DNA from 3 places in the Asanoa ferruginea genome. Region 1 is predicted to be linked to each of the others. Evidence: riboswitches for the same ligand, from Rfam matches in the RefSeq annotation. Region 1 holds a riboswitch; each other region holds the start of a gene.
What was found. A riboswitch is a leader RNA that binds a small molecule or an ion and turns the genes downstream of it on or off. The one in region 1 is predicted to bind cobalamin.
Positions count from the first base shown of each region.

Region 1 (10,305 bases):
GTGGCGCGCTCGCTCGGCGCGACGTACGCGCAGGGTTGGCTGTTCGGCCGGCCGGGACCGCTGCCGCGCGACATCCGCCCGTCGGACCAGCCGCTCGCCCGGGTGGGCCCGCGGCCGGTCGCCCGGGCGACGCCCTACGACGTGCTCGCGCTGATCGAACCGGTGGACCGGACCAGCGCGAGCCAACTCCAAGCGATGTTGGCCGGCATCGAGGAACAGGCGGCGCGCGCCACTGGGCCGGCGATTCTGGTCGTCAACATCGGCGACCTGCGCTTCCTGGCCCCCGACAGCCCGATCACCTACGCGTTCCTGACCAGCCGCGGCATCGAGGTCTTCCTGATCGGCCACGGCGTGCCGTTCAGCCCCGGCGGCCGGGTGCGCGGCATCCCGCTCGCCGCCGACGACCCGCTGCGCGAGGAGCGGACCACCCTGCTGGTCGGCACCCACTACGGCAGCGGCGTCTTCGCCCGGCAGCGCCGGCACCCGACCGGCGACGCCACCTTCGACGCCGGCACCTGCCACGAGTGGGACCGCGTCGTCGAAGCCACGCTCCCACTCGTCAGCAGGGTCAAGAACGAACCGATCGACTAGAAATCGTCGTCGAAGGTGACCGAGCCGGTCACCCCGACCTGATAGGCCGAAACCTTGCGCTCGAAGAAGTTCGACAGCTCCTGCACGTCCTGCAACGCCATGAAGTCGAACGGATTCTTCGCGCCGTAGAGCTCGGGCAGGCCGAGCTGGGCCAGCCGCCGGTCGGCCACGTGCTCGAGATAGGTGCGCATGTCGGTGGCGGACAGGCCGGGCACTCCCCCGCCCAGCAGATCCTCGGCGAACTGCGCCTCGCAGTCGACCGCCTCGGCCAGCATCCGCCGCACCGACGCGGCCATCTCGTCGTCGAAGAGGTCCGGCTCCTCGGCGCGCACGACGTCGACCACGTCGAACGCGAACGCCATGTGCATCGACTCGTCGCGGAACACCCAGTTGGTGCCCGACGCCAGCCCGTGCAGCAACCCGCGTGAGCGCAGGAAATACACGTACGCGAAAGCGCCGTAGAAGAACAGCCCCTCGATGCAGGCGGCGAAGCAGATCAGGTTGAGCAGGAACGCCCGGCGGTCGTCGCGGGTCTTCAGCTCGCGCAACGCGAAGACCGAGTCGATCCACTGGAAACAGAACTCCGCCTTGCGCCGGATCGACGGAATGTTCTCCACCGCGGCGAACGCTTCGAACCGCTCCTGCTCGTCGGGCACATAGGTGTCCAGCAGATTGAGATAAAACTGCACGTGTACGGCTTCTTCGAAGAGCTGCCGCGACAGGTAGAGCCGCCCTTCGGGCGAGTTGACGTGCTGGTAGAGGTTGAGCACCAGGTTGTTGGCCACGATCGTGTCACCGGTCGCGAAGAAGGCGACCAGCCGCGAGACCAGGTGCCGCTCGGCCGGTGACAGCTTGGCCAGGTCGGCGAGGTCGGTGTGCAGGTCGACCTCTTCAACCGTCCAGGTGTTCTTGATGGCGTCCCTGAAGCGGTCGAAGAACGCCGGGTAGCGCATGGGTCGCAGGGTCAGATCCATACCGGGGTCGAGCAGAGTCACTGGCAGGCCTCGCAGCTTTCGGGGTTTTCCAGGGAGCAGGCCAACGCCTCGGCATCGGTGACGACGGTCGGCAGCGTCGTGATCGCCACGGTGGCCTGCTGAATCCGGGTCGCGGGGCGCGACCGGAGGTAATAGGTGGTCTTCAGCCCGGCTTTCCAGGCGTAGAGATACATCGAGGAGAGCTTGCCGATGGTCGGCGCGCTCAGGAACAGGTTGAGCGACTGCGACTGGTCGATGAAGGGCGCCCGGGCGGCGGCCAGGTCGATCAGCGCCCGCTGCGGCAACTCCCACGCGGTGCGGAACAGGTCGCGGACGTCGGCCGGCAGTTCGGCGATGTCCTGCACCGAGCCTTCGGCGCGCTTGATCCGCTCGCGGATCGGTGCGGTCCACAGGCCGAGCGCCTTCAGTTCACGTACCAGATAGGTGTTGATCTGCATGAACTCGCCGGAAATGGTCTCGCGCTTGAAGAGGTTGGACACCTGCGGCTCGATGCACTCGTAGCAGCCGGCGATCGACGCGATGGTGGCCGTCGGCGCGATCGCGACCAGCAGCGAGTTGCGCAAGCCGTTCGCCGCGATCCGCGTTTTCAAGGCCGCCCACCGCTCGGTCTGGGTGGGCGTCGCGCCCCACAGGTCCGGGTGCAGGTCGCCCTGCGCCGCGCGGGTCTCCGCGAAGGCCGGGTGCGCGCCGAACTCCTCGGCCAGGCCGGCGGAGGTCTCCAGCGCGGTCAGCAGGATCTCCTCCTGGATCCGGGTCGACAGCTCCTTGGCCGCGTCGGAGTCGAACGGCAGCCGCCGCGCGAAGAACACGTCCTGCAGGCCCATCAGCCCGAGGCCGACCGGACGCCAGCGCGGGTTCGACGCCGCCGCCTGCGCCGACGGGTAGTAGTTGATGTCGATGACCCGGTCGAGGAACACCACCGCGGTGCGGACCGTGGCGCGCAGCCGCTCCCAGTCGATCCCATCGGCGTCGAGGTGGGCGCCCACGTTGATCGAGCCGAGGTTGCAGACCGCGGTCTCCTCGTCGGAGTTGACCTCGAGGATCTCGGTGCACAGGTTGGACAGGTGGATGCTGTTGCCCGGCGCGCCGGTCTGATTGGACAGCTCGTTCGACCGGTCCTTGAAGGTGATCCAGCCGTTGCCGGTCTGCGCGAGCGTGCGCATCATCCGGCCGTAGAGGTCGCGGGCCTTGACCGTCTTGACGGCCTTCTTCTCGGCGGCCCGGTAGGCGTCGTCGAACGCCTCGCCGAACAGGTCGGGCAGCTCCGGCGCGTCGGATGGGTCGATCAGCGACCAGTCCTCGTCGGCCTCGACGCGGCGCATGAACTCGTCGGGGATCCAGTTGGCGAGGTTGAGGTTGTGCGTACGCCGGGAGTCCTCACCGGTGTTGTCGCGCAGCTCCAGGAACTCCTCGACGTCGGGGTGCCACGGCTCGAGGTAGACGCACGCGGCGCCCTTGCGCCGGCCGCCCTGGTTGACCGCGGCGACGCCGGCGTCGAGGGTCTTCAGGAACGGCACGATCCCGTTGGACTTGCCGTTGGTGCCCCGGATCAGCGCGCCCCGGCCGCGCACCCTGCTCCACGAAATGCCGATCCCGCCGGAAAACTTCGAGAGCTTCGCCACCTGGTGGTAGCGCTCGTAGATGGAGTCGAGCTCGTCGCGCGGCGAGTCGACCAGGAAGCACGACGACATCTGGGTGTGCCGGGTGCCCGAGTTGAACAGTGTCGGCGAGCTGGGCAGGTAGGCCAGGCTCGACATCAGGCGGTAGAACCCGATCGCCTCGGCCGGCGTGGTGGACAGGCCACACGCGACGCGCAGCAGCCAATACTGCGGGGTCTCGACATTGAGGCGGGTCTGCGGGTGGCGGAGCAGATAGCGGTCGGCGACCGTACGCAGGCCGAAGTATTCGAAGCGCTGGTCACCGGCCGGGTCGACGGCGTCGTCCAGCTTGCGCGCGTTGGCGGCGACGAACGCGGCGGTCTCGTCGCCGATCAGCCCCTGGTCAAAGGCGTAGCGGATCGACTGGCTGAAGCTCGCGACACCCTGGCCGCGCACCTCTTTGTCCACATAGGCGGCCAGCAACCGCGCGGCCAGCCGCGAATACTGCGGCTCCTCGCCGATCAGCTCGGCGGCGGTCTGGATCGACAGCTTGTCGAGCTCGGCGGTGGTGGCACCGTCGTAGAGCCCGCTGATCGTCTTGGTCGCCACCCGCATCGGGTCAACCTCGTCGAGGTCGCCCACCCAGCGCTCGACGGCTCTGACGATCTTGTTGACGTCGACCGCTTCCAGATCGCCGTTGCGCTTGCGCACCTGCATCACGTGCCGGCGCTGCTCCGGCACGGCCGTCTTTTCCTGCGTGACCGTCATCGGTCCCCCTCCTCACGCCCAGATGGTCGTCGGACGCGCAGGGAGACGCCGCCGGCCCTGTCCGGGCCAGCCTTCGGCGTCGACCGTCCCACGCGGCCTTCGACCGCCACACGCGGTTGGCGTGCGGCGCGCTGGCAGGTCTTCGGACTCGCGGGCGTCACCGGCGGCGTTGCCGGCGCTTCCTACTGACCGTCGCTTCCCAGGCCCGGGCCCAGTGCTTCGTTGACGGCGGTCGTTCCCACTCACCGCTGCGGGGCAGTCCCGGTTTCACACCGGGTTCCCTGTTGCCTCGACCCTTGCGGGGCGAACCAGCTGCGAGAGACACCATATATGGGTGCCACTGCGAAACACCAACACCAGATGATGTGTCGGCGTGTCGCGGTGGGTCACGTCACCTTCCGTGTCTCCGCCGCCGACGGCTAGCCTTCACAACGCGCACAGGCCCATGTCAGGTCGTGTGTTGGTTGCGAAGGAGGGCGATCGGTGGCACCGCGGATGGGCGTTCGGCTGCGGCGCTTCCGCGAGCAGCGGGCGCTCACCCAGGCCGCGCTCGCGCGGGCGCTCGGTATCTCGGCCAGCTATGTCAACCAGATCGAGTCCGATCAGCGGCCGCTGACCTCCCCGGTGCTGTTGCGGCTGGTTTCGGCGTATGGCGTCGATCCTCGGGAGTTCTCCGCCGAAGCCGCCGACCGGCTCGTGGCGCAACTGCGCGACGTCTTCGGTGACCCTGGCGCCGGCGAGCCGGTCACTCTCGCCGAGGCGCGCGAGCTGACCACCACGATGCCGGCCGTCGCCCGCTTCGTCGTCGAGTTGCACAGCCGCTACCGTCGCGAACTGGCGCGCAGCGAGTCGATCGCCGGGCAGATCTTTTCTGGCGCACCACCGACGGCGTACGAAGAGGTCCGCGATCTGTTCTATGCCAACCGCAACTACTTCGACCTGCTCGACACCGCGGCCGAGGCGCTGTTCGCCCGGGCCGGCCTGACCACGCGCGAGCTGGTCGCCTATCTGGCCGACCGGCACCGGATCGGTGTCGAGGAGTTGCCGGAGGGGGACGGCGCCGAGCTCAAGCGCCGCTTCGACCCGGGGACCCGGACGCTGTCGTTGTCGCCCCTGCTGTCGCCCGGTCAGCGGGCGTTCCAGCTCGCGGCCCACCTGGCCACCATCGAGGCGGCAGACGAGATCGACCGGATCGTCGCGGACGCGGACTTGGTCGACGACGACACCAGGAAGTTGGCCCGGATCGGGCTGTCCAGCTATTTCGCCGGCGCGACGATCCTGCCCTACCAACAGTTCCGGGACGCGGCCGAGGAGCTGCGCTACGACATCGACCTGCTGCGGCGGCGGTTCCGGGTCGGTTTCGAGACCATCGCGCACCGGCTCAGCACGCTGCAACGGCCGCAGGCCCGGGGCGTGCCGTTCTTCTTCGTGCGGGTCGACCGTGCGGGCAACATCTCCAAGCGGCAGTCGGCGACCGACTTCCACTTCTCCAAGGTGGGCGGTTCGTGTCCACTGTGGAATATCTACGCCGCGTTCGCGGAGCCGGGCACGATTCGCGCGCAGCTCGCGGAGATGCCGGACGGGCGGGGATATCTGTGGGTGGCCCGCACGGTGTCCCGGCACACCGGCGGCTACGGTTCGCCCACCCAGGCCTTCGCGATCGGGCTCGGCTGCGACCTGCGGCACGCGTCGCGGCTGGTTTATGCCGACGGTCTCGACCTCAACAACCCCGCCGCCCGAACACCGATCGGGCCCGGTTGCAAGGTCTGCGAACGCCCGGCGTGCCCGCAACGGGCGTTCCCGGCGATCGGAGCGTCGCTGCGTGCAGATCCGGGCCGGTCCCGGTTCGCGCCCTACGCGATGGAGTAACTGGGTAGGTGGCTATGGGACAGGGTGGCCCGGCTTCGTGAAGACCGCGAGGATCTCGTCGGCGGCTGCGGCCGGGGTGAGGCCGCCGTCGCGGACCTTGGCTTCCAGGGCGGGTGCGAGGGTGGCGACGTCGGCGTGGTGGCGCAGTTGGTCGAGCAGTCGCGCCCTTATCGTCGACCACATCCAGGCCACCTGCTGCGCACCTCGGCGCCGGTCGAGGTCGCCGGAAGCGGCCAGCCATTCGTGGTGCCGGCCGACCTGTTCCCACAGCTCGGCGATGCCGTCACCATCGAGGCCGCTGCAGGTGAGCACGGGCGGTTGCCAGGCGTCGTCGGGTTGTCTCAGCAGCCGCAGCGCCGAGGACAGCTCGCGGGCCGCCTTGGCCGCTTCGGTCGCATGTGGACCGTCGGCCTTGTTGACCGCGATGACGTCGGCGAGTTCGAGCACGCCCTTCTTGATGCCCTGGAGCTGGTCGCCGGTGCGGGCGAGCGTGAGCAACAGGAACGTGTCGACCATCTCGGCGACGGTGACCTCGGACTGGCCGACGCCGACCGTCTCGACGATGACCACGTCATAGCCGGCCGCCTCGACGACGACGATCGCCTCGCGGGTGGCGTTGGCGACGCCGCCGAGCGTGCCGGCGGTCGGCGACGGGCGGACGAACGCGGCCTCGTCGACGGCCAGCCGCGCCATCCGGGTCTTGTCGCCGAGGATGCTGCCGCCGCTGCGGGTCGACGAGGGGTCGACGGCGAGCACGGCGACCCGGTGGCCGGCGCCGGTGAGCTGGCTACCGAGCGCGTCGATGAAGGTGGACTTCCCGACGCCGGGCACGCCGCTGACACCGAGCCGCCGCGCGCCACCGGCGTCGGGCATCAGCAGCGTCAGCAGCTCCTGGGCGCGAGCCCGATGGTCCTGCCGCGTCGACTCGACCAGGGTGATCGCCCGAGCGACCGATGCGGTGGCCCCGGCCCGCACGCCGGCGGCCAGCTTCTCCACGTCGACCGCGGGAGCGGTCATGCCCGGGCCCCGCTTCGCGAGGCCCGGCAAGACGGCAAGCGACCGAGCTGACCGCGCTCGCTCCGCTCGCTCACGCCCGGACCCCGCTTCGCGAGCCCCGGCAAGACCGCAAGCGACCGAGCTGACCGCGCTCGCGGCCGCTCATGCGGCCTGCGGGTGGCCGAGGCGGGCGGACATGTCGGCGAGAAGCTCGATCGCGGCGTCGGCGAGGACCGTGCCCGGTGCGTAGATCGCCGCGGCGCCGGCCTCGCGCAGTGCCGGGTAGTCCTGTGGCGGCACGACGCCACCGACAATGATCATGATGTCGGGGCGGTCGAGGGCGGCGAGTTCGTCGCGCAGCGCCGGCACCAGGGTCAGGTGCCCGGCCGCCAGCGAGTTGACGCCGACCACGTGCACGTCGGCCTCCACGGCCTGGCGGGCCACCTCGGCCGGCGTCGAGAACAGCGGGCCCACGTCGACGTCGAAGCCGAGGTCGGCGAACGCGGTCGCGACCACCTTCTGGCCGCGGTCGTGGCCGTCCTGGCCCATCTTGGCGACCAGGATGCGCGGCTGGCGGCCCTCGGCCTCGGCGAAGGCCGCCGCGGCCGCCCGAGCTTTCTCGATGTTGGACACCTCGCCGGCCTCCTGCCGGTAGACGCCGGAGATGGTGCGGATCCGCGCGGTGTGCCGCCCGTACACCGTTTCCAGCGCATCGGAGATCTCGCCGACGGTCGCCTTGGCGCGGGCGGCGTCGATGGCCAGCGCGAGCAGGTTCTGTTCCAGGCCGGGCCCGCGCGTGCCCTCGACGGCCGCCGCCGCGCCGCGGGTCAAAGCCTCCAGCGCGGCCCGGCAGGCGTCGTCGTCGCGTTCGGCGCGCAGCCGGCGCAGCTTCTCGATCTGGCTGGCCCGGACCGCCCGGTTGTCGACCTTGAGCACCTCGATCGGCTCGTCGCTGTCGACGCGGTATTTGTTGACGCCGATCACCGGCTGCCGGCCGGAGTCGATCCGCGCCTGGGTGCGGGCGGCGGCCTCCTCGACGCGCAGCTTCGGGATGCCCTCGTCGATCGCGCGGGCCATCCCGCCGGCGGCTTCGACCTCGGAGATGTGCTCCCAGGCGCGGGCCGCCAGGTCGTGGGTCAACCGTTCGACGTAGTAGCTGCCGCCCCACGGGTCGATCGCCCGGGTCGTGCCGGACTCCTGCTGCAACAGCAACTGGGTGTTGCGGGCGATCCGCGCGGAGAAGTCGGTCGGCAGGGCCAGCGCCTCGTCGAGCGCGTTGGTGTGCAGCGACTGGGTGTGGCCCTGGGTGGCGGCCATCGCCTCGACGCAGGTGCGCATCACGTTGTTGAACACGTCCTGCGCGGTCAACGACCAACCGGACGTCTGGCAGTGCGTACGCAGGCTGAGCGATTTGGGGTTGCTGGGGTTGAACTCCTTGACCAGTTTGGCCCACAGCAGCCGCCCGGCGCGGAGCTTGGCGACCTCCATGAAGAAGTTCATGCCGATCGCCCAGAAGAACGAGAGCCGCGGTGCGAACGCGTCGACGTCGAGGCCCGCGTCACGCCCGGCGCGCAGGTATTCGACGCCGTCGGCCAGCGTGTAGGCCAGTTCCAGGTCGGCGGTCGCACCGGCCTCCTGGATGTGGTAGCCGGAGATCGAGATGGAGTTGAACCGCGGCATCCGCTGCGAGGTGTAAGCGAAGATGTCGGAGATGATCCGCATCGACGGCGCCGGTGGATAGATGTAGGTGTTGCGGACCATGAACTCTTTGAGGATGTCGTTCTGGATGGTCCCGGAAAGCTGCTCCGGCGCGACGCCCTGCTCCTCGGCGGCGACGACGTAGAGCGCCAGCACCGGCAGCACGGCCCCGTTCATCGTCATCGACACGCTCATCCTGTCGAGCGGGATGCCGTCGAAGAGCTGCCGCATGTCATAGATGGAGTCGATCGCGACCCCGGCCATGCCGACGTCACCGGCGACCCGCGGATGGTCGGAGTCGTAGCCGCGGTGCGTGGGCAGATCGAAGGCGACCGAGAGCCCCTTCTGCCCGGCGGCGAGGTTGCGCCGGTAGAACGCGTTGGACTCCTCCGCGGTCGAGAATCCCGCGTACTGCCGGATCGTCCAGGGCTGGGTCACATACATGGTCGGATAAGGGCCGCGGAGGTACGGCGCTACGCCCGGCATCGTGTCGAGGAAATCCAGGCCCGCCAGATCTTCCGGCGTGTAGAGCGTCTTGACCGGGATGGTCTCGGGTGTCGCCCAGACCAGCTCGCTCGGGTCGTGGCCGGTCTCCTGCTTGAACGCGGCCGCCCAATCGGCGGGGTCGACCGCGGGGTCGCCTTCGAGGCGGAGGGCGGAGAAGTCGGGGATCACTGTGACACCTCGAGGTCGTGCAGAACGGATCGGATCACAGCGGCCGCGTCGCATCCGGCGTAGAGGTAACCGTCGACGCCGGGGATGTCGGCGGGCTTGCCGGCCAGCCAGATCGTTCGCACACCGGCCGCGCGCAGGGCTTGCACAACATCGACAACCGATTCGGCGTACGCCTTGTCAGAGCCGCAAATGCAAGCGACCCGGCCGCTGAAGTTGTCGCTCGCGCGGACGGTTTCGATCCCGCCGGCGGCGAAGAGGTTGGCGGCGAAGCCCGCCCGGGCGCTGTGCTGCGCGACCGGCCCGATCGTGGCCAGCAGGACGCGTGCCCCGTCAGCCCGGGCCCGCAGCTCCTCAAACGGCTCGGCGTAATGGTGCCGGGGTAACCCGCCGCTCGGCTCCGGCGGCCGGGGCGCTCGGGTCGGTAGCTGCTCGCCCAGGTTGGGGAACTCGCTGACGCCGGTGATCGGATCGCGCCGGTGCGCGAGGTTGGCGGCGCGGCGCTGCCAGGTGGCGTCGAGCTGGGCGGCGACCAACCCGGCGTCGAGGGCGGCGGTGATGCCACCGGCGCGTTCCAGCTCGGTGAACCAGTCCCAGGCCCGCTCGGCCAGGGCGTCGGTGAGCGACTCGACATACCAGGAGCCGCCGGCCGGATCGACGACCCGGCCCAGGCTGGCCTCTTCGAGCAGCAGCGACTGGGTGTTGCGGGCCATCCGCCGGGCGAGCCGGTCGGGCCGGCCCAGCCGGTGGTCGAACGGCAGGATCGTCACGGCCTGGGCGCCGCCGACACTCGCGGCGAACCCGGCCAGCGTCGTGCGGAGCAGATTGACCCAGGGGTCCCGCCCGGTCATCATCGCCGCGGACGTGACCGCGTGCTGGCGCTGTGCGCCGGCTTCGGGCAGTCCACAGGCCTCGGCGACCCGGGCCCACAGCCGGCGGGCGGCCCGCAGCTTGGCGATCCCGAGGAACTGGTCGGCGTTGACGGCATAGCGGAACTCGAGCTGGTTGAACGCGTCGGCGAGATCGAGGCCCGCGTCGGTGAAGGCCCGCAGGTAGGCGACGCCGGTCGCCACGGCGCAGCCAAGCTCCTGCGCGTCGCTGCCACCGGCGTCGTGATA
Region 1 is NZ_QUMQ01000001.1:5,806,000-5,816,304, reverse strand. It holds gene DFJ67_RS27245 (EAL domain-containing protein) at 1-591, shown strand, start outside; gene DFJ67_RS27240 (ribonucleotide-diphosphate reductase subunit beta) at 588-1,565, opposite strand; gene DFJ67_RS27235 (ribonucleoside-diphosphate reductase subunit alpha) at 1,583-3,952, opposite strand; cobalamin riboswitch at 4,069-4,280, opposite strand; gene DFJ67_RS27230 (short-chain fatty acyl-CoA regulator family protein) at 4,436-5,821, shown strand; gene meaB (methylmalonyl Co-A mutase-associated GTPase MeaB) at 5,834-6,838, opposite strand; gene scpA (methylmalonyl-CoA mutase) at 6,980-9,244, opposite strand; gene DFJ67_RS27215 (methylmalonyl-CoA mutase family protein) at 9,187-10,305, opposite strand, start outside.

Region 2 (10,305 bases), 1.3 Mb from region 1:
CGGAGCCGGTGCCGACGTCCCAGACCAGCGTGCCTGGTGCCGGGCGCAGGCGGGGCAGGGCGACCGCCCGCACCTCGGCCTTTGTGATCATCGAGTTGCGGTGGTGGAACGCGTCCTCGGGCAGCGCCCAGCCGTCCGGCACCCGGACCCCGCCGGCCAGCCAGCCCGCCGGGCCGCTGGAAAGGTCGCCGGCCAGTGAGATCACCACGTTGGGCTCGGCCCAGTCGCCGTCGGGGCCGGTCAGCCGCTCCTCGGGTGTGCCGAGGCGGGACGCGACGATCACCCGCCGGGACCAGCCCTCCAAGGCCGCCGCCAGCGCGGGCGGCTCCGCGCCCGGGCCGGTCAGCACGGCGACCTTCGGGTAGGCGCGACAGATGTTGGCCGCTCGCCGCAGGCCGCCGTCGCGCCCGTGTGCGGACACCACGACCGCGTCGTCCCAGGGCAGGCCGAGACGCGCGAACGCCTGGGCGACCGATGACACCGCCGGTTGGACGATCGGGTCGACGCCGGCCCGGCGCAGCGCGCGGACGATGCCGAAGAAGCCCGGGTCGCCGCTGGCCAGCACCGCGACCGGTCCATTGTGGCCAGTGACTCGGGCCAGGGCGGCACCGACGTCGCCCATGACGACGCGTTCGGCGGATGACTCGACGGCCGAGAGGTGTCGAGCGCCGCCGACCAGCAGCGTCGCCGACGACACCGCCGATGGCAGGGGGCTGCCGTCGTAGCCGAAGACCGTTACCTCAGCCACGGCGGGACTTCAGCTCGTCGCGGGCGGCCGGGTCGGCCCGGCGGTGGCCGTGGAAGTGGCCCGGGTGGTAGAGGTGGCTGCGCGTGCCGTGGGCGGCCAGCGCCGGGCCGACCAGGAACAGCGTGTGCTTCCACAGCTTGTGCGCGCGGACCGTCTCGGCCAGCGTGCCGATCGTGCACCAGGCCAGCAGCTCGTCGGGCCAGCTCACCCGCGAACCCACCACGACCGGCGTCTCCGGCGGGTAGCCCCCGTCGACGAGCTGCTCCGCGAGCTGCTTGGCGCGCGCGGCCGACAGGAACACGGCCATCGTGGTGCCGTGCCGGGCGAAGTCGGCGATCCGCTCGCCATCCGGCATCGGGGTCTTGCCGCCCTCGAGCCGGGTCAGGATCACCGACTGGGCCACCTCGGGCACGGTCAGCTCGCGGCCGGCGGCGGCCGCGACCGCGGCGAACGCGGAGACGCCGGGCACGATCTCGGTGGTCAGGTCGAGCCCGGCGCAGGCGTCGAGCTGCTCGGCGACCGCGCCCCACAGGCTCGGGTCGCCGGAGTGCAGGCGGACCACGCGCAGGCCCTCGGCGGCGGCGCGGTGGTAGATGGCGACGACTGCCTCCAGCGGGACGGCCGCCGAGTCGACCACCTCGGCGCCCGGTCGCACGTGGTCGAGCACCTCGGCGGCGACCAGGCTGGACGCCCAGACCACCACGTCGGCCTCGGCCAGCCGGCGGGCCGCCCGCAGGGTCATCAGGTCGGCGGCGCCCGGACCGGCGCCGACGAACGTCACCCGACCGGTCACAGCTTTCCTCCCCGTCGATGGCGTACGGCCGGGATGAGCACCGTCGCCAGGTATGGCAGTGCGCCGTCGACCGCGTCGAGCGGCTGCACCTTCTCGTCGGGCAGCCCGAGGTGGGTGCCGACCACGGCGCCCCGCCCGGCCGCCGCCTCGGCGATCGCGGCCATGTGCCGGCCGCCCTTGTAGACCACGACGGTGGCGTCGCGCGCCAGCGCCTCGTGCAGCGGAGCCAGGTCGCCGCGGGCCATCGGGAGCAGCACGAGTTCCTCGCCGCCCTCGACCAGCGGTCGTCCGGCCGCCGCGGCCAGCGCCTGCATCGCGGTGATCCCCGGGATGGTGGAAACCTCGACCGACGGCACCAGGGCGCGCACGGTCGAAGCCAGGTAGCCGAAGGTGGCGTACACGTTGGGGTCGCCGATCGTCGCGAACGCGGCCGTGCCGCCGGTCTCCCGCAACCAGTCGGCGACCCGGCGGCCGGCCGCGTCCCAGTAGCGCTCCCGCCGCCCGGCGTCCTCCCGCTCGTTGAGCGCGAACACCAGCCGCTCGATCCGGTCGTGTGCGGCGTGTGCCCGCACGGTCGCCTCCGCCCGCCCGAGATCGGCGGGGTCCAGGACCGGCACGAACACCCGGCCGGCGGTGGCCAGGGCGCGTACCCCCTTGAGGGTCATCAGCTCCGGATCACCGGGCCCGACACCGACTCCGATCAGGCGCATGCCGCCACCAGCCGTTCCGCGATCTCGGGCGTCCCCGCCCAGTGCAGGTGCAGATAGGAGGCGTGCACGTTGCCCGCCACGAAGCCTTCGGCCGGCCGCTCGCGCCAGGCCCACGCCGGCGCCGCGCCGAAACCGGGGGTGGTCGCCGTCCGGTGGAACTCGTGCCCGGTGACCCGGGTGCCGACCGGCGCCAGCCAACTCGGTGAGATCGCCACCGCGTCGCGGTAGCCGAGGGTGAGCTTGCCCGTCATCTCCGCGTCGGCGGGCAGCACGCCGCACATCGGCGCGCCGTCGAGCGTCTGGGCCAGCCAGAGCAGGCCGGCGCACTCGGCCACGATCGGGGCACCGGCCGCCGCCAGGCCCGCCACCGCCGTCCGCAGCAACCGGTTGGCTGAGAGCTCGGCCGCATACACCTCGGGGAAACCGCCGCCGACCACCAGCGCCGCGGCACCGGGCGGCAGGGCCTCGTCGTGCAGCGGGTCAACGGTGACGACATCCGCGCCGGCCGCCGTCAGCAGCTCAATCGTCTCCGTATAGCCGAAACTGAACGCCGGACCACCGGCGACCGCGACCACCGGCCGCCGCGCCACCTCGACTGTTGGCGGCGACCACGGCTCGACCACGAGAGGCGGCGCGGAAGCGGCGGCCGCCGCGACGGCGTCGAGGTCCACACTGGACACGATCAGCGAAGCCAGCGCGGACATCGCCGAAGTCGCCTCGGCGCGGCGTTCCACGACGGGCACCAGGCCAAGATGCCGGGACGGCGCGGCCACCGCGTCGCTGCGGCGCAGCACGCCGAGCACGGGCGTGCCGGTCTCCTCCAGCGCCTCGCGCAGGATCGCCTCGTGCCGGTCGGAGCCGACCTTGTTGAGGATCACCCCGGCCAGCCGCAGCGTCGGGTCGAAGCCGCGGAAACCGTGCACCAGCGCGGCGACCGAGCGACCGACCGCGGAACCGTCGACCACCAGCAGCACCGGCGCCGACAGCAGCTTCGCGACCTGCGCGGTCGAGCCATGCTCACCGGCGTGCGCCCGGCCGTCGAACAGCCCCATCACGCCCTCGACGATGGCGAGGTCGGCCCCGGCGGCACCGTGCGCGAACAGCGGTGCGATCCGCTCGGTGCCGACCATGACCGGGTCGAGGTTGCGCGCGGGCCGGCCGCTGGCCAGCGCGTGATAGCCGGGGTCGATGTAATCCGGGCCGACCTTGAAGCCGGCCACGGCTTGTCCGCGCGCCGTGAACGCCGCCATCAGCCCGCCGGCGACGGTGGTCTTGCCGTGGCCGGAGCCCGGCGCCGCCACCACGATCCGCGGCGTGGCTACCACTCGATGCCCTGCTGTCCCTTGCGGCCGGCGTCCATCGGGTGCTTGACCTTGGTCATCTCGGTGACCAGGTCGGCCGCCTCGATCAGCGCGGGCGCCGCGTCGCGCCCGGTGACGAGCACGTGCTGGTTGCCGGGCCGCGCGCCGAGCGTCGCCACCACCTCGTCGACGTCGACCCAACCCCATTTCATCGGGTACGTGAACTCGTCGAGCACATAGAACCGGTAACGCTCGGCGGCCAGGTCGCGCTTGACCTGCGCCCAGCCCTCGGCGGCCTCGGCCGCGTGGTCGCGCTCGTCGCCCGGCCGGGCCAGCCACGACCAGCCCTCGCCCATCTTGTGCCAGGTGACCGGTGCGCCCACGCCGGTGGCCGCGTGGTGCGCGCCCAGCGCGGTCAGCGCCGTCTCTTCGCCGACCCGCCACTTCGGACTCTTCACGAACTGGAAGACGACGATCGGCCAGCCCGCGTTCCAGGCCCGCAGCGCCATCCCGAACGCCGCCGTCGACTTGCCCTTGCCGGTGCCGGTGTGCACCGCCAGCAGTGGCTGCCGCCGCCGCTCGCGGGTGGTCAGGCCGTCGTCGGGAACGCTTTCCACCTTGCCCTGTGGCATGTCGTCACACCGCCTTCAGCGCGCGGGCGGACAGCGCCGCCAGCGGCAGGTATTCGGCGTCCAGCGCGCCGGCCAGCGTGCGTGCCATCCCGAGCCGGACCGGGCCGCTCTCGCAGTCGACCACGACGCTCGGCACACCGGCCAGCGCCGGCGCGACCGTGCGCGGATCGGGGCCGCGGGTGAACCGGCCGTCGGTGACGACGACCAGCAGCGGCCGGCGCAGCGGGTCACGGCGGCGCTCGCCGGCCAGCGTGCGCGCGGCGGCGGTCAGCCCGGCGGCGAGCGGGGTACGCCCGCCGGTGCGCAGATCGGCCAGCCGGCGCACGCCGACCTCGTGGCTGGCGGTGGGCCGCAGTACGGTCGTCGCGTCGCGGTCCCGGAACGTGATCATGCCAACCGTGTCACGGCGCTGGTAGGCGTCGCGGAGCAACGACAGCACCGCCCGCTTGACGGTCGCCATCCGCTGCCGGGCCGCCATCGAACCCGACGCGTCGACCACGAACAGCACCAGGTTGGCCTCACGTCCGATGTGGACGGCCTCGCGGAGGTGCTGCTGCCGGATCACGATCCGGCGGCCGCGGCGGTCGCGGACGCGGGCCGGCGCGGTGTCCGGCAGGTGCACGGCCCCGATCCGCTCGACGAGGTGGTCGCGGGCGGCGGCTAGCACGGTGTCCGGCAGGTGCAGGGCGCCGATCCGGCCGCGCGGCGCCCGTGAACCGGCGACCCGGCCCCGGGCCGCGTAGGCGGGTGAGCGTCGTCCACTGTGGCCATACCGGCCCCGGGATCGGGCGGTCAGCGTGCGGGTCCTGTAGGTGGCACCGATTGGGGCGGGCGTGGCCGGCGGCGCAGTGGCAGGGGCGCCGCCCGGCCGGTCCTCGGCGTCGGGCGCGGCGGCGCCGCCACTGCCCGGTCCGCCGGCGTCAGGCCGCGGGTCATCCGGTCCAGGACCGCCTTCGCTTGGTCCACGGTCGTCCGGCTGCGGGCCGTCCGGCCGTGCGCCGCCGTCGTTCGGGCCTGGATCGTCCGGCTCGGGTCCGGGACCGTCGGGCGCTTCAGACTCGCCGGCCTGGGCCAGCGCGTCGTCGAGGGCCTGCTGGTCGGCGCCCGGCGGGTCGAACGGGTCGCGCCGGCGCCGGTGCGGCAGGGCCAGCCGGGCCGCGTCGTCGACCTCTCGGTCGGTGACGACCGACCGGTCGCGCCAGGCGGCCAGCGCCACGGCCGTGCGGGCGATGACGATGTCGGCCCGCAGCCCGTCGACCCCGTAGGCCAGGCAGATCCGGGCGATCCGGTCCAGCGCTGGGTCGGGCAGCGTGACCTTGGGCAGCCGGGCCCGGGCCGCGACGATCCGTTCGGCGGTGTCGGCGTCGGCCTCGGCGAAGCGGGCCGCGAAACCTTCGGGATCGGCCTCGTAGGCCAGCCGGCGACGGACCACCTCGGCCCGGTCGCCGGGCTCGGTGGGTGCGCCGACCTCGACGACCAGCCCGAACCGGTCGACGAGTTGCGGTCGCGGCTCGCCCTCCTCCGGATTCATCGTGCCCACGAGCAGGAAGCGGGCGGCGTGTCGGAGCGAGACGCCGTCGCGCTCGACGAACGCGCGGCCCATCGCGGCCGAGTCGAGCAGCAGGTCGACCAGGTGGTCGGGGAGCAGGTTGACCTCGTCGACGTAGAGCGCGCCGCGGTGCGCGGCGGCCAGCAGGCCCGGCTCGTAGGCCTTGGTGCCCTCGGTCAGGAACCGCTGCACGTCGAGTGTGCCGACGACCCGGTCCTCGGTGGCGCCGACCGGCAACTCGACCAGCCGGGAACGGCGCACCAGCGGATCACCGGCCGGGTGCGGGCCGTCGGGACAACCAGGGTCCGGTGCGGCAGGGTCGCAGGCGAACCGGCAGCCGGCGACCACTGCGATGTCGGGCAGCAGTGCGGCGAGGGCGCGTACCATCGTCGATTTGGCAGTGCCCTTCTCGCCGCGCACCAGCACGCCGCCGATCACCGGTGCGACGGCGTTGAGCAGCAGGGCCTGGCGCAGGTCGGCCAGGCCGACGACGGCGGAGAACGGGTAGGCGGTGCTCATCCGGTGTGCCGGCACGACAACATGGCGCTCAGTCCCTTCCGCGGGTGTCCACGCCCGCGATGGTTCGACGGCGAGCAGCCGAGTGTCCTGGCTCCCGGATCGACGCTCCCCTCGGCCTTCCAACCCTCTCGGGCCGTGACCATCAGGTGAGGGATCGCTCCCCGGTGACAGTGGCGGGACCGCCCCGGAATCGCACCGGGTTCCTCCGCACCGCTCGCCCAACATGCTGACCCACGCAGCAGGCCCGCGTCAAAGGGAGGGGAATCACGCCCCCGCTCCGCCCCCCCCGCGACGCCTGGTCCTTCGGACGGCGAGATCAACACCTAATTCCCTTCGAGATCCCCTTCAGTTCGAAGGTATTCCGCACGCAGCGCTTCGATGGTCTCCGGCTCCGGCGATGCCCACAGGCCGCGCTCGGCGGCCTCCAGCAACCGCTCGGTGATCCCGCGCAGGGCCCAGGGGTTGGACTTGTCGAGGAACTCGCGCACCGACGGGTCGAGCACGTAGGCGGCGGCGAGCTTCTCATACATCCAGTCGTCGACGACGCCGGCGGTGGCGTCGTACCCGAAGAGGTAGTCGACCGTCGCCGCGAGTTCGAACGCGCCCTTGTAGCCGTGCCGGCGCATCGCCTCGATCCAGCGCGGGTTGACGACGCGTGCCCGGAACACCCGCTTGGTCTCTTCCGCCAGTGAGCGCGTGCGCACGTCATCGGGGCGGTGCGAGTCGCCGATGTAGGCCGCCGGGTCGGTGCCGCGCAGGGAGCGCACCATCGCGACCATGCCGCCGTGGTACTGGAAGTAGTCGTCGGAGTCGGCGATGTCGTGCTCGCGGGTGTCGACGTTCTTGGCCGCGACCGCCATCCGCCGGTAGACGGTCTCGAGGTCGCCGCGCGCCGCCCGGCCGTCCAGCCCGCGCCCGTAGGCGTAGCCACCCCAGACCGCGTAGACCTCGGCCAGGTCGCGATCGTCACGCCAGTTGCGGGCGTCGATCAAGGGCAACAGGCCGGCACCGTACGCGCCCGGCTTGGAACCGAAGATCCTGGTGGTCGCCCGTCGCCAGTCGCCGTGCTCGGCCTGGTCGGCCAGCGCGTGCGCGCGCACGAAGTTGTCCTCGTCGCGTTCGTCGAGGGCGGCGACCGCCGCGACCGCGTCGTCGAGCAGCGCGATCACGTGCGGGAACGCGTCGCGGAAGAAGCCCGAGATGCGCACCGTGACATCGATCCGGGGCCGGCCGAGTTCGGCCAGGGGCACGATCTCGAAACCGGTGACCCGCCGGGACGCGTCGTCCCAGACCGGCCGGCAACCGATCAGCGCTAGCACTTCGGCGATGTCGTCGCCCTGGGTACGCATCGCGCTGGTGCCCCACACGGTCAGCCCGACCAGGGCCGGCCAGGTGCCGGTGTCCTCGCGGTGCCGGGCCAGCAGCGAGTCGGCCAGCGCGCGGCCGACGTCCCAGGCGTTGCGGGAGGGGATCGCCTTCGGGTCGACGGAGTAGAAGTTGCGGCCGGTCGGCAGCACGTTGACCAGGCCGCGGGTGGGCGAGCCGGACGGTCCGGCGGCGACGTAGCCGCCGTCCAGGGCGTGCTTGACCGCCGTGATCTCGTCGGTGGTCGCCTCCAGCCGGGGCACCACCTCGGTCGCGGCGAAGCGGAGCACGTCGACCACGCCGGCGGGCGCGGCTCCCAGGATCTCGGTCGCCACAGTGGTGGCCGCCGTTGGAGCCCAGTCCGCGGTCTCCATGGCGACCACCAGGCGGCGCGCGACCTCTTCGAGCTCATCGCTCTCCAGGGCGGTGTCGTCGAGACCGAGGTGGGCGCCGAGCGCCTCGCGCAGGCCCGGCAGCGCGCCGCGGCGGCCACCCCAGACCTGGCGGGCGCGCAGGATCGCCAGCACCATGTTGATCCGCGCCTCGCCGGCCGGCGCCGCGCCCAGGATGTGCAGGCCGTCGCGGATCAGCGAGTCCTTGATCTCACACAGGTAGCCGTCGACGTGCAGCACGAAGTCGTCGAAGTCGTCTTCGCCGGGCTGGTCCTGCACGTGCAGGTCGTGGTGCAACTCGGCGGCGCGGATCAGGGTCCAGATCTGCGCCCGCAGCGTCGGCACCTTGTCGGGGTCGAGGGCGGCGACGGTGGCGTACTCGTCGAGGAGTTGTTCGAGGCGGGCCATGTCGCCGTAGGTGTCGGCGCGGGCCATCGGCGGCACCAGGTGGTCGACGATCGTGGCGTGGCCGCGCCGCTTGGCCTGGGTGCCCTCGCCCGGGTCGTTGACCACGAACGGGTAGATCAGCGGCAGGTCGCCGAGCACGGCGTCGGGCGCGCACTCCTTCGACAGGCCGAGCCCCTTGCCGGGCAGCCACTCCAGCGTGCCGTGCTTGCCGAGGTGGATGACGGCGTCCACGTTGGACGCCAGCCAGCGGTAGGCGGCCAGGTAGTGGTGCGACGGCGGGAGGTCGGAGTCGTGGTAGATCGCGATCGGGTTCTCGCCGAAACCGCGCGGCGGCTGGATCATCAGCGTGACGTTGCCGTAGCGCAGGCCGGCCAGCACGATGTCGCCGTTGTCGACGTAGAGCTCGCCCGGCGCCGGGCCCCAGTGCCGGGTCATCTCGTCGCGGAGCGATGGCGCGGTCGCGGCGAACCACTCGGCGTAGTCGGCCCCGGGCACCCGGATCGGCGCGGCCGCGAGTTGCTCCTCGGTCAACCACTCGACGTCGTGGCCGCCGGCCGCGATCAGCGTGTGGATCAGGGTGTCACCGTCGGTGGGCACGTCGCCCACGTCGTAGCCGGCGTCTTTCAGATCGGCCAGCAGCGCCACCGCCGACGCGGGGGTGTCGAGGCCGACCGCGTTGCCGACCCGGGAGTGCTTGGTCGGGTAGGACGACAGGACGATGGCCACGCGCTTCTCAGCGTTGGGTAGCGCGCGGAGGCGGGCGTGCGCGACGGCGATGCCGGCGACCCGGGCGGCCCGCTCGGGGTCGGCGCGGTAGACCGGGACACCGTCGGGGCCGGGCTCCTTGAACGAGAACGGCACCGTGATCAGGCGGCCGTCGAACTCGGGGATGGCCACCTGCATCGCGGCGTCCATCGGGGTCAGCGCCGCGTTCGAGTCGTGCCAGGCCGCCCGCGAGGTGGTCAGACACAAACCTTGCAGCACGGGTACGTCGAGCCCGGCCAGTGCCTCGACCGACCAGGCGTCGTCGGCGCCACCCGCGGACGCGTCGGCCGCGGTCGTGCCGCCGGCCGCGAGGACCGTCACGATCAGCGCGTCGCAGCCCTCGAGCAGCTCGTAGAGGCCGGTCTCGGCGGAGCGCAGGGAGGCGGCGTAGACCGGCATCGGCGTGCCGCCGGCGTTTGCCACCGCGTCCGCGAGGGTGTCGACGAACTCGGTGTTGCCGGCCAGCGCGTGTGCCCGGTAGAAGACGATGCCGATCGTCGGCCCGGTCTTGTCCGCTGCGGCACCGTGCCGGCCGAAGGACGGGAACTCGACCGGTGCCGCGAAGCCCTCGCCGGCCATCAGCAGCGTGTCGGCGAGGAACCGGTGCAGCTCACGCAGGTTGTCCGGCCCGCCCGCGACGAGATAGCGCTGCGCGTCGGCGACCACGCCGGCCGGCACCGTCGAGAGGGCGGTGAGCTCGGCGTCCGGCACCGCCTCGCCACCGACCGCGACGACCGGAATGCCGGCCGCGACCACCGCGTCGACGCCCTCGGGCCAGGTGCGCCGGCCGCCCAGCAGCCGCAACACCACACCGGCCACGCCGTCGAGCAGGTCGGGCAGGTCGTCGGTGGTCAGCCGGGCCGGGTTGGCGACCCGCCAGGTCGCGTCGGCGCTGGTGGCGCTCGCGGCCAGCAAGTCGGTGTCGGCGGTCGAGAGCAACAGGAACGTCGGGGTCACGCCCCGGACAGTAGTTCGCGCACCCGCTCGGCGGCAGCGGCGGGTGTGTCGACGGTGGGCAGCGCGACCGTCCACGGACGGTTGACCAGGATGACCGGGACGCCGCGCTCGCGGGCGGCGTCGAGCTTGGCGCGGGTGGCGTCGCCGCCGCTGTCCTTGGCGACGA
Region 2 is NZ_QUMQ01000001.1:4,495,609-4,505,913, forward strand. It holds gene cbiE (precorrin-6y C5,15-methyltransferase (decarboxylating) subunit CbiE) at 1-748, opposite strand, end outside; gene cobM (precorrin-4 C(11)-methyltransferase) at 741-1,541, opposite strand; gene cobI (precorrin-2 C(20)-methyltransferase) at 1,538-2,251, opposite strand; gene DFJ67_RS21170 (cobyrinic acid a,c-diamide synthase CobB) at 2,242-3,576, opposite strand; gene cobO (cob(I)yrinic acid a,c-diamide adenosyltransferase) at 3,570-4,184, opposite strand; gene DFJ67_RS21175 (VWA domain-containing protein) at 4,189-6,252, opposite strand; cobalamin riboswitch at 6,312-6,482, opposite strand; gene cobN (cobaltochelatase subunit CobN) at 6,576-10,139, opposite strand; gene DFJ67_RS21185 (cobalt-precorrin-6A reductase) at 10,136-10,305, opposite strand, start outside.
Region 2: another riboswitch for cobalamin. It lies ahead of DFJ67_RS21175 (VWA domain-containing protein); the one in region 1 lies ahead of DFJ67_RS27235 (ribonucleoside-diphosphate reductase subunit alpha).

Region 3 (10,305 bases), 4.0 Mb from region 1:
TCGCGGTGATCAAGCACGACGCCCGGATGGCGACCGTGCTCGCCGCCGCCCTCAACGCGCACATCGGTGCCCCCGAGGAGCCGATGACCGTGCCCGACGGCTCCTACCGGTGGCGGATCGGCGTCGAGGTGCTGCGCCGGATCATCGACGACGTACGCCAGGAGCACCTCCCCTACGCCACCGCCCGCGAACGGGTCCGGGCCCGGGTGGTCAGCCTGCTGCAACGCCAGTCCGAGGCGCGCCGGGGTGACTCGCCGGGCGACGCCTGGCTGCGCCGGATGGGCAAGGCCAAGCCGGTCACCGAGTTCCTCGACAGCGTCTGGCCGGCGCTGACCCCGGAGGCGCTGGTCGCCGAGATCCTCACCGAGCCGCCGGCCGGCGTGCTGACCGACGACGAGCGCGAGCTGATCCGCTGGTCGACCCAGCCGAGGTCGCTCAAGTCGGCCAAGTGGACGGCCGCCGACCTGGTGCTGCTCGACGAGGCCGCCGGCCTGATCGAGCGCGCGGCCAGCTTCGGCCACGTGGTCGTCGACGAGGCCCAGGACCTGTCGGCGATGCAGGCCCGCGCGATCGCCCGGCGCAGCGAACACGGCTCGATCACGCTGCTCGGCGACCTCGCGCAGGGCACCGCGCCGTGGGCCGCCGTCGACTGGCGGGAGACCCTGCGCCACCTGGGCAAGCCCGACGCCGCGGTGGTGCCGCTGACGATCGGCTTCCGGGTGCCGGCCGCAGTGGTCGCGTTCGCCAACCGGCTGCTCCCGGCGCTGGCGGTCGACGTGCCGCCGGCCCGCTCGCTGCGTAACGACGGCTGGCTGACCATCGACGAGGTCACCGACCTCGACGCCGCGACGGTGGCGCAGGTGCGGGCCGCGCTGGCGCACGACGGCTCGGTCGGCGTGATCGCCGCCGACACGGCCGTCGAAAGCATCCGCGCAGCCCTGGCCGCCGCCGGCATCCAGAGCGCGACCGCTGACGACGTCGAGTCCGCGGAGCGGGTCACGGTCGTGCCGGCTTCGGTCGTCAAGGGTCTGGAGTACGACCACGTGGTGGTCGTCGAACCGGCCGCGATCGTCGCCGCCGAACCGCGCGGCCTGCACCGCCTCTACGTGGTGCTGACCCGGGCCGTCAGCCGCCTGGCCGTGCTGCACACGCTCCCGCTCCCGGCACCCCTGACGAGCTGAGGGAGGGCCGCCGGCCGGCGACCCTCCCCTTGACGTGCGAGAACTACCAGTTGGTCGAGCCGGCCACCTTCGGCCAGGGCTTCCACCACGGCTTGATCAAATAGGCGATGCCGCCGCTGCCGCCGGAGACGCCGCCGGTCGCGTTGATGCGCTTCGTGCGCAGCCAGACCTGCTCGAACTGGCTGCGCTTGTAGACGTTGCGGACCACGTCGTTGGAGGACGAGGCCGGGTCGTTGATGATGACGTCGCCGTCTTTGGTGAAGCCGACGATGACGAACAGGTGGCCCGAGGTGCCGTAGTTGGCGCCGTCGAGTTCGCTGGCCAGGAACGACTGCGAGGTGACCACCGGGATGCCGGCGGCGATGAAGCGCTCCGCCTCGTCGAGCGAGTGCAGCCGGGTGACCTTCGCTTCGAGGCCAGGGTAGGACGCCGCGTAGGCCGTGTTGAACGGCCAGTTGCCGGCGCCGTCGTAGGCGTAGTCGTAGGTCATCCGGGCGGCGTGGTTGACCGACGGGTCGGGGTAGGTCGGGTCGACCCACGCCGTGTCGGCCGCCGACGGCTTCTTGCCCCAGTATTCGACGACCATTTCGGTCGAGGTGGGCGAGCACCAGGCCTCGCCGCCACCGTCGTACTCCGGGTAATGGCCCTCGTGGATGTTCTGGGAATAGGCCGGTACCTTCAGTTCCTTGCCCCAGGCGATGTGCCCGGCGCTGGCCGGCACGGTGAACCGGTCGGGCACGTAGGACGACATCGCGCCGAGCGCCCAGACCCGCGGCGACGCGAGCTGGCCCGGCGCCCGGTAGAGGGTCAGCCGGAGCTGGTAGCCGCTCAGCATCACGCCGTTGGCTACGTCGTCGATGGAGAACGTGTCGGTCCAGATCGTCGAGTACGGGTCGCCCTGCCGGTTGACCGACGTGCGGCGGATGTCCTCGTCACCGGAGGCCCAGCGGCCCATCACGTACCAAGGCGTCAGGTTTCCGGTGTTATAGGTGCCCTGCATCTCGATCTGGATCCAGGTGCCGCGCGGTGTCTCGGCGTTCCATGACGCGACCAGCTCGCTCGCGTCGAAGCCGACGTCGCGTTTCGGCGAGGTCCACGTCGCGTAGTTCCAGCTCCGGGTCACCCCGGTGTGCGGATCGGTGTAGTCGGTGGTCCCCTGTGGACGCAGGATGGTCACGCCGCCCTGTAGGCCGGGAACGCCCGGAATGCCCGGCAGCGCCAGGGTGCCCTGGTGCGTGCCGGTGCGCCAGTCGCGATAGGTCGACCAGCCCTGGTAGGTGATCTGCTCGTCATGGACGGGCGTCGAGGTGGCGGCTCCGGCCGGTGCCGAGAACCCGGCAATCAAGGCAACCGCGCCGAAAACCGCGACGGCCGCCCGCGCTGATGCGTTCATGGCTGTCACTATCGCTGCCGAAAGGAAGTTTCACCAGAGTTCGTTTCGCTGAAGTTCATTGCCGGCGGGATGATCCCGTTGGCATGGGCCAGCACAAAGACCCATATTGATATGACCATGGGTCGGGTGGTGAGGTTCGTCCAACGTTCCTCCACCAACCCCCTGGAGGTCATGCATGGCCATCCGTCTGGGTCGACGACGCACCCTGGCCGCTCTGGTCGGCACCGCGGTCGTCGGCCTGCTCGTCGCCTCGGCCAACCCGGTCGCGGCCAAACCGCCGCCCGGTGGCGACGCAGCGGCACCGGCCTCGGCCGAATACCGCGTGCTCGGCCCGAAGACCCTCGCCGACCGCAACGCGGTCGCCGGCACCGGTGCCTCGATCGACTACGTCGAGCACGGCGTCCTCAACGTCACCGCCACTGGAGCCGAAGCCAGCGCCATCCAACGGCTCGGCTTCACCCTGGAGAAGGCGGCGGCGCCGCCCGCGGTCAGCGGCGGGCCGACGGCGCAGGCGTTCCCGCCCGCCGACTCGGCCTACCACGACTACGCGGAACTGACCGCCGTGGTCAACCAGGTCGTCGCCGACCACCCGACGATCGCGCGCAAGCTGTCGATCGGTAGCTCGTACGAAGGCCGCGACCTGATGGCCGTGAAGATCTCCGACAACGTCAACACCGACGAGGCCGAGCCGGAGATCCTGTTCAACGCGCAGCAGCACGCCCGCGAGCACCTGACCGTCGAGATGGCGATCTACGTGCTCAACCTCTTCACCGACAACTACGGCACCGACTCCCGGATCACCAACCTGGTCAACAGCCGGGAGATCTGGGTCGTCCCGACGGTCAACCCCGACGGCAGCGAGTACGACATCGCCACCGGGTCCTACCGGAGCTGGCGGAAGAACCGGCAGCCGAACGCCGGTTCGTCCAATGTGGGCACCGACCTCAACCGCAACTGGGGCTACAACTTCGGTTGCTGCGGCGGCTCGTCCGGGACCACCAGCTCGGAGACCTACCGCGGCCCGTCGGCGTTCAGCGCGCCGGAGACCCGGGCCCTGCGCGACTTCGTCAACAGCCGGGTGGTCGGTGGCCAGCAGCAGATCAAGGCCAACATCGACTTCCACACCTACTCACAGCTCGTGCTCTGGCCCTACGGCTACACCACCGCCAACACGGCGACCGGCATGACCACCGACGACTACAACACGTTCGCCACCATCGGTCAGCAGATGGCGGCGACCAACGGCTACACGCCGGAGCAGTCGTCGGACCTCTACATCACCGACGGTGACAGCCTCGACTGGCTGTGGGCGACCCACAAGATCTGGGCCTACACCTTCGAGATGTATCCCGGTTCGGCCAGCGGCGGCGGCTTCTACCCGCCCGACGAGGTGATCCCGGCGCAGACCAGCCGCAACCGGGAAGCGGTCCTGCTGCTCTCCGAGTACGCGGACTGCCCCTACCGGGCGATCAACAAGCAGGCGCAGTACTGCGGTGGCGGAGGCGGCGGCACGACGGTCTACTCCGACACCTTCGAGGCGGCCAACGGCTGGACCACCAACCCGTCGGCCACCGACACCGCCACCAGCGGCCAGTGGGTCCGCGGCGACCCGGCCGCGACCACGTCGAGCGGCACCAAGCAACTCGGCACCACCGTCAGCGGCACCAACGACCTGGTCACCGGCGCGTCGGCCGGCACCGCAGCGGGCGACTTCGACGTCGACGGCGGCACGACCAGCATCCGCTCGGGGCCGATCACCCTCCCCGCCAGCGGAACGCTGACGCTGAGCCTGTCGTGGTATCTCGCGCACGGCACCAACGCGTCGTCGGCTGACTTCTTCCGGGTCAGCGTCGTGCACAACGGCGGCACGACGGCCGTGTTCAGCCAGGCCGGTGCGGCCACCAACCGCAACGGCGCGTGGGCGACGGCCAGCGCCAACCTGTCGGCGTATGCCGGCCAGTCGGTGCGGATCCTGATCGAGGCGGCCGACGCGTCGACCGCCAGCCTGGTCGAGGCGGGCGTCGACGACGTCCTGATCACCCAGAGCTGACGTTTTCGCAGGGCACCGGCGTCCCGTGGGCAACCGCGGGGCGCCGGTGTCGTAGCTAACGGCCGATCGATCGCCCTCCCGACCATGGTGACCAGTGGGTTACCGTGCTCGCGACCGACCGCAGCGAAGCCGGTGTGACTCCGGCGCTGTCCCGCAACTGCGATGCCCCGCGACGAGACGGGGACGAGCCAGGTCGCCTGCCCAGGTCGCGAACCAGCGCTCTCGAGGAAGGGCGCCTCGCGGGCGGGCGCAACCCCTGTCGGCGAAGCACCAGACCTCGACCGACAGGAGGCACCCCATGCGATATCAGGCCCGAATCGTCGCCGCCGCCCTTGGCGCGGCCCTGCTCCTCGCCGGCTGCGGCGACGGTGGCAGCACCGAGAACGGCGGCACCCCGCCGGACACCAACGTCAGCGCCACCCCCGACTTCCCGGTCACCGTCGGTGATCTCACCGTCGCCACCAAGCCCACGAAGATCGTCGCGCTGTCGCCGACCGCGACCGAGGTGCTCTTCGCGATCGGCGCCGGCCCGCAGGTGGTCGCGGTCGACGACCAGTCGAACTTCCCGGCCAACGCGCCGAAGAGCGACCTGTCGGCGTTCCAGCCCAACGCCGAGGCGATCGCCGGGAAGTCGCCCGACCTGGTGGTGCTGTCCAACGACATGAACAACGTCGTCGCGCAACTGCGCCAACTCAAGATTCCGGTGTACGTCGCGCCGGCCGGCAAGACGCTCGACGACACGTATCGGCAGATCACCGACATCGGGGCGCTCACCGGCAACCGGCCGGCCGCCGAGGATCTCGCGAAGCAGATGCGGACCGACGTGGACAAGTTGGTCAAGGACGTGCCGCAGCGCAGCACGAAGCTGACCTACTACTACGAGCTCGGCCCCGAGCTCTACTCGCTGACCTCGAAGACCTTCGTCGGCTCGCTGTTCGCGCAGCTCGGCCTCGAGAACATCGCCGACCCGGCCGACGCCGACGGCAGCAAGGGCGGCTACCCGCAGCTCTCGGCCGAGTCACTGGTCAAGGCCGACCCCGACCTGATCTTCCTGGCCGACACGGTGTGCTGCCAGCAGAACGCCGACAGCGTCAAGGCGCGGCCCGGCTGGTCGGGCATCACGGCCGTTAAGTCGGGGCAAATCGTCGGGCTCAACGACGACATCGCCTCCCGCTGGGGTCCGCGCACCGTCGACCTGCTCCGCCAGATCGTCGACGCGGTGTCGAAGGTGCCGGCCTGAAAACCCGGAGACTTCCTGGCGTACGGTGGCCGTGGCTGCTCTGCGGCGTCGTCGCCGTGGTGGTCGCGGCCATCGCCGGGCTCGCGTTCGGCCCGGTCTCGCTGCCGCCCGGCGGGGTCGCCGCCGAGCTGGTCGACCTGATCCCGGGCGTCAACATCCACAGTGGTCTGTCGGAGCGCGACGCCGCGATCCTGTTGCAGCTAAGGCTGCCGCGGGTGGTGCTCGGGCTGCTCGCCGGCGCGATGCTGGCCCTGGCCGGCGGTTGCTATCAGGGCGCGTTCCGCAACCCGCTGGCCGATCCCTACCTGCTGGGCGCGGCGGCCGGTGCCGGGCTCGCGGTCACCGCGGTCGTGGCGCTGCGCGGCTCCGATATGGACATTGGCGCGCTGCCGCCGAGCGTACCCCTGGCGGCGTTTGGTGGTGCGCTCATCGCGGTCGCGCTGACCTATCTGCTCGGGGTGGCCGGGCGCGACCGGACGCCCGCGTCGCTGATCCTGGCCGGCGTCGCGGTGTCGGCGTTCCTGGCCGCCGGGCAGACCTATCTGATGCAGCGCAACGCCGACGACATCCGGGCGATCTACTCGTGGTTGCTCGGGCGGCTGGCCACCAACGGCTGGCACGAGGTGCGGTTGCTGCTGCCCTACGCCATCGTCACCACCGTCGTGGTGCTCGCCCTGCGGCGCGAACTCGACGTGCTGTCGGTCGGCGACGACGAGGCGAGCGGCCTGGGCCTGCACCCGCAACGGTCGCGCTACATCCTGATCGCCGCCGCCTCGCTGGGCACCGCGGCCGCGGTCTCGGTGTCGGGCCTGATCGGTTTCGTCGGCATCGTCGTGCCGCACATCGTGCGGATGCTCACCGGCACCAGCTACCGGGCCATCCTGCCGCTGTCGATGCTATTCGGCGCCGCTTTCCTGGCCCTGGCCGACCTGGCCGGCCGCACATTCGCGGCGCCGGCCGAGATCCCGATCGGTGTGGTCACCGCGTTCGTCGGCGGCCCGTTCTTCGTGCTGGTGCTGCGCACCGCGAAACGGGTGATCACATGACACCGGCGATCGAGGTGCGGGACCTGCACGTCACGCTCGGTAAGGCGGCCATCCTGCGCGGCGTCGACCTCACCGTCGAGGCCGGTTCGTGGGTGGCGGTGATCGGGCCCAACGGCGCCGGCAAGTCGACGCTGCTGCGCGCGATCGGCGGCCTGCTACCCACGGGCGGCGCGGTCTCCCTCATGGGTACCCCGCTCGAGCGGCTGCGCCGCCGCACCCGGGCCCGCATGGTGGCCACCGTCGCGCAGACGCCGGTGGTCCCGCCCGGAATGTCGGTGTTCGACTACGTGCTGCTCGGGCGTACCCCCTTCGTCTCGTTGCTCGGCCGCGAGTCGGCCGCCGACCTCGCCGCCGTGACCGCGCTGCTCGACCGCCTCGACCTCGCCGGTTTCGGCGACCGCGAACTCGACACCCTCTCCGGCGGCGAGCGGCAGCGGGTGTTCCTGGCCCGGGCGCTCGCGCAGGAGCCGTCGCTGCTGCTGCTCGACGAGCCGACCAGCGCCCTCGACATCGGCCACCAGCAGGAGGTGCTGGAGTTGGTCGACACGCTGCGCCGCGACCAGGGGCTGACCGTGCTGGCCACGATGCACGACCTGTCGATCGCCGGCGGTTACGCCGACCGCCTGGTGTTGCTCGCCGACGGTGCGGTGGTCGCCGCCGGCACCGCGCGCGAGGTGCTGACCGAGGAGATCCTGTCGCGCTTCTACAAGGCCCGGGTCAAGGTCATCGACGGCGAGGACGGCCCCCTCGTGGTTCCCGTCCGGGTCGCACCGAGGTAGTCCATCCGGTCAGCCGAAATTGTCCAAGATGGTTAGTGGTTATTCATGAAGTTCGACCGGTTTCGTGGTTACCGTCTGAGTCTGTGAGCGTTTTTCCGCACCGCACCGCATGGGTGCCTATCGACGACCACACCCCTCTGCACGACGCCGCCGAAATGGCGGCCGCGTGGGTGATCCAACAGGCCGGCACCCACGCCCTCCAGCCCGTCCTGCGCGGCGGCCTGGGTGACAGCATCGTGTTCGCGCTCCGGGGCCAGTTCACCACCGGTCCCAACCCCGGACGCGAACACGCCGTGCTCGCCTTCCTGCCCGACTACGACGACGTACACACCTCGCTTCGGCACGGCGTCTTCGCCGCGATCGAGTCGGAGGCGACCCCGCTGCTCGGGTGGGCGATGCAGACCCGGGCCGTCAACCTGACGACCGGCGAGGTCACCGCCGACACCCGCAGTGCGGCCCTCAAAGAGGCCATCGAGCGGATCCACTTCTTCGACAACAACGGCTGGACCCGGGGCTCCGGCGCCGACGGCTCCAAGCGGATCCTGGGCGACCTGCAACCCGCTGACCGCGACAAGAACCTGCTCCTCGGCAGCCTCTGCGCGCTCGGATCGCGGGGCAAAGCGCTGGCCCGGCTCAGCGGCCTGGCCGACCGGGCGTGGAGGTAACGGTATATATCCACGGGCGCTGATCGAGAGTAAGTTCGATCGACATGTGGATGCGAAAAGCGTCGATGGCCGCCGTCTCACTGGGCGTGCTCGCCGTCTCGGCCGGCTTCACGGCAACCCCGTCGCCGTCCTGGGACCTCTCGCCGACCGGCAGCACCGCCCGGCTCCGCGGCCTGTCGGTGGTCAGCGCCGGCACGGTCTGGGCCAGCGGCAGCCAGGGCACCGTGCTGCGCACCGTCAACGGCGGCCGCACGTGGGAGTCGGTCGGGCCGCCCGACACGGCGACCCTCGAGTTTCGCGACATCGAGGCGTTCGACGCCCGCCGCGCGGTGGCGCTGTCGATCGGCACCGGTGAAGACTCGCGTGTCTACCGCACCGCCGACGGGGGTCGCACGTGGACGGAGGCCTTCCGCAACACCGACCCGGCCGCGTTCTACGACTGCCTGACGTTCCTCGACGAGCGGCACGGGCTGGCCCTGTCCGACCCGGTCGACGGCAAGTTCCGCATCCTGGCCACCAACGACGCCGGCCGCTCCTGGTCGGTCGTCTCACCGGCCGGCATGCCGGCCGCGCTGCCCGGCGAATTCGCGTTCGCGGCCAGCGGCACCTGCCTGGTCTCGGCCGGCGGCCGTGCCTACTTCGCCACCGGCGGCGGCGCGACCGCACGGGTGTTCCGCAGCGACGATCTCGGCCGCACCTGGAAGGCCACCGACAGCCCGATCCCGAGCGGCCCGTCGGCGGGGATCTACTCGCTGGCGTTCCGCGACCGTGACCACGGCGTGGCGGTCGGCGGCGACTACGCGGTCCCCGACGCGGCTCCGTCGGGCGCCGCGATCACCGGCGACGGCGGCCGCACCTGGCGGCCGGCCTCTCGCGAGCCCGGCGAATACCGCTCCGGCGCGGCCTGGATGACCCGCCTCGGCCCGGTGCTCGCGGTCGGCCCGACCGGCAGCGACGTCAGCTACGACGGCGGCCGGCATTGGTCGCTCTTCGACTCCGGCAGCTTCGACGCCGTCGAATGTGCCGGCCTCGCGGTCTGTTACGCCTCCGGCGAGCAGGGTCGGATCGCCCGACTCCGCTTCTAGCTGGTGAAAGGAAGGGCCCCTTATTACCGCTTTTCGCGGCAAAAGGGGCCCTTACTAACTTCAGCTCTGGGTCGGCTCTTCGTCGCCGGCCAACGCGGTGCGCAGCTTGGCCTTCTCGGTGCGACGCTTGTCGACCTTGTCGGCCAACTGCTGCGCCATCTGGTCGCGCCAGGCCCGCAGGAAGAAGAACGAGACACCGGCCGAGAAGACCAGCGCCACGATCAGCTTCAAGAAGATGTCCATCGGCACCGGGATCAGCGCCGCGAAGACGACGACGAAGAGCCCGAGCCGGGCCAGCGTGTATTTGACGGCGGGGGTCACGACATCACGTCCTGCGGGTGGGCGCGGCGGTCGGCGAGCGACGGCGGGCCGTCGTATTCGCGGACGACGTTGTAGCGGGTGTCCCGCTCGACCGGCTGGAAGCCGGCGTCCCAGATCAGGTTGAGCAGGTCTTCGCGGTGCATGGTGTTGGGCGTGCCGTAGGAGTCGGCGTCGTGCGTGATCTTGTATTCGACGACCGAGCCGTCGAGGTCGTCGACGCCGAAGTTGAGCGAGAGTTGCGCGACCGACAGGCCGTGCATCACCCAGAAGCACTTCACGTGCGGCACGTTGTCGAACATCAGCCGGGACACCGCGAACGTCTTGAGCGACTCGGCCGGCGCGGCCATCGTGGTGCGCGCTTGCAGCTTGTTGCGGATCTTGCCGTCTTTGGCGTCGACGAAGTCGTGCTGGTAGCGCAACGGGATGAAGACTGCGAAACCGCCGGTCTCGTCCTGGAGCTCACGCAGCCGCATGACGTGGTCGACGCGGTGCCGCGGCTCCTCGATGTGTCCGTACAACATGGTGGCGGGGGTCTTCATGCCCTT
Region 3 is NZ_QUMQ01000001.1:1,783,934-1,794,238, forward strand. It holds gene DFJ67_RS08670 (HelD family protein) at 1-1,181, shown strand, start outside; gene DFJ67_RS08675 (C39 family peptidase) at 1,225-2,574, opposite strand; gene DFJ67_RS08680 (M14 family metallopeptidase) at 2,750-4,624, shown strand; cobalamin riboswitch at 4,693-4,843, shown strand; gene DFJ67_RS08685 (ABC transporter substrate-binding protein) at 4,923-5,864, shown strand; gene DFJ67_RS08690 (FecCD family ABC transporter permease) at 5,861-6,910, shown strand; gene DFJ67_RS08695 (ABC transporter ATP-binding protein) at 6,907-7,689, shown strand; gene DFJ67_RS08700 (hypothetical protein) at 7,773-8,354, shown strand; gene DFJ67_RS08705 (WD40/YVTN/BNR-like repeat-containing protein) at 8,399-9,439, shown strand; gene DFJ67_RS08710 (DUF4229 domain-containing protein) at 9,500-9,760, opposite strand; gene mqnE (aminofutalosine synthase MqnE) at 9,757-10,305, opposite strand, start outside.
Region 3: another riboswitch for cobalamin. It lies ahead of DFJ67_RS08685 (ABC transporter substrate-binding protein); the one in region 1 lies ahead of DFJ67_RS27235 (ribonucleoside-diphosphate reductase subunit alpha).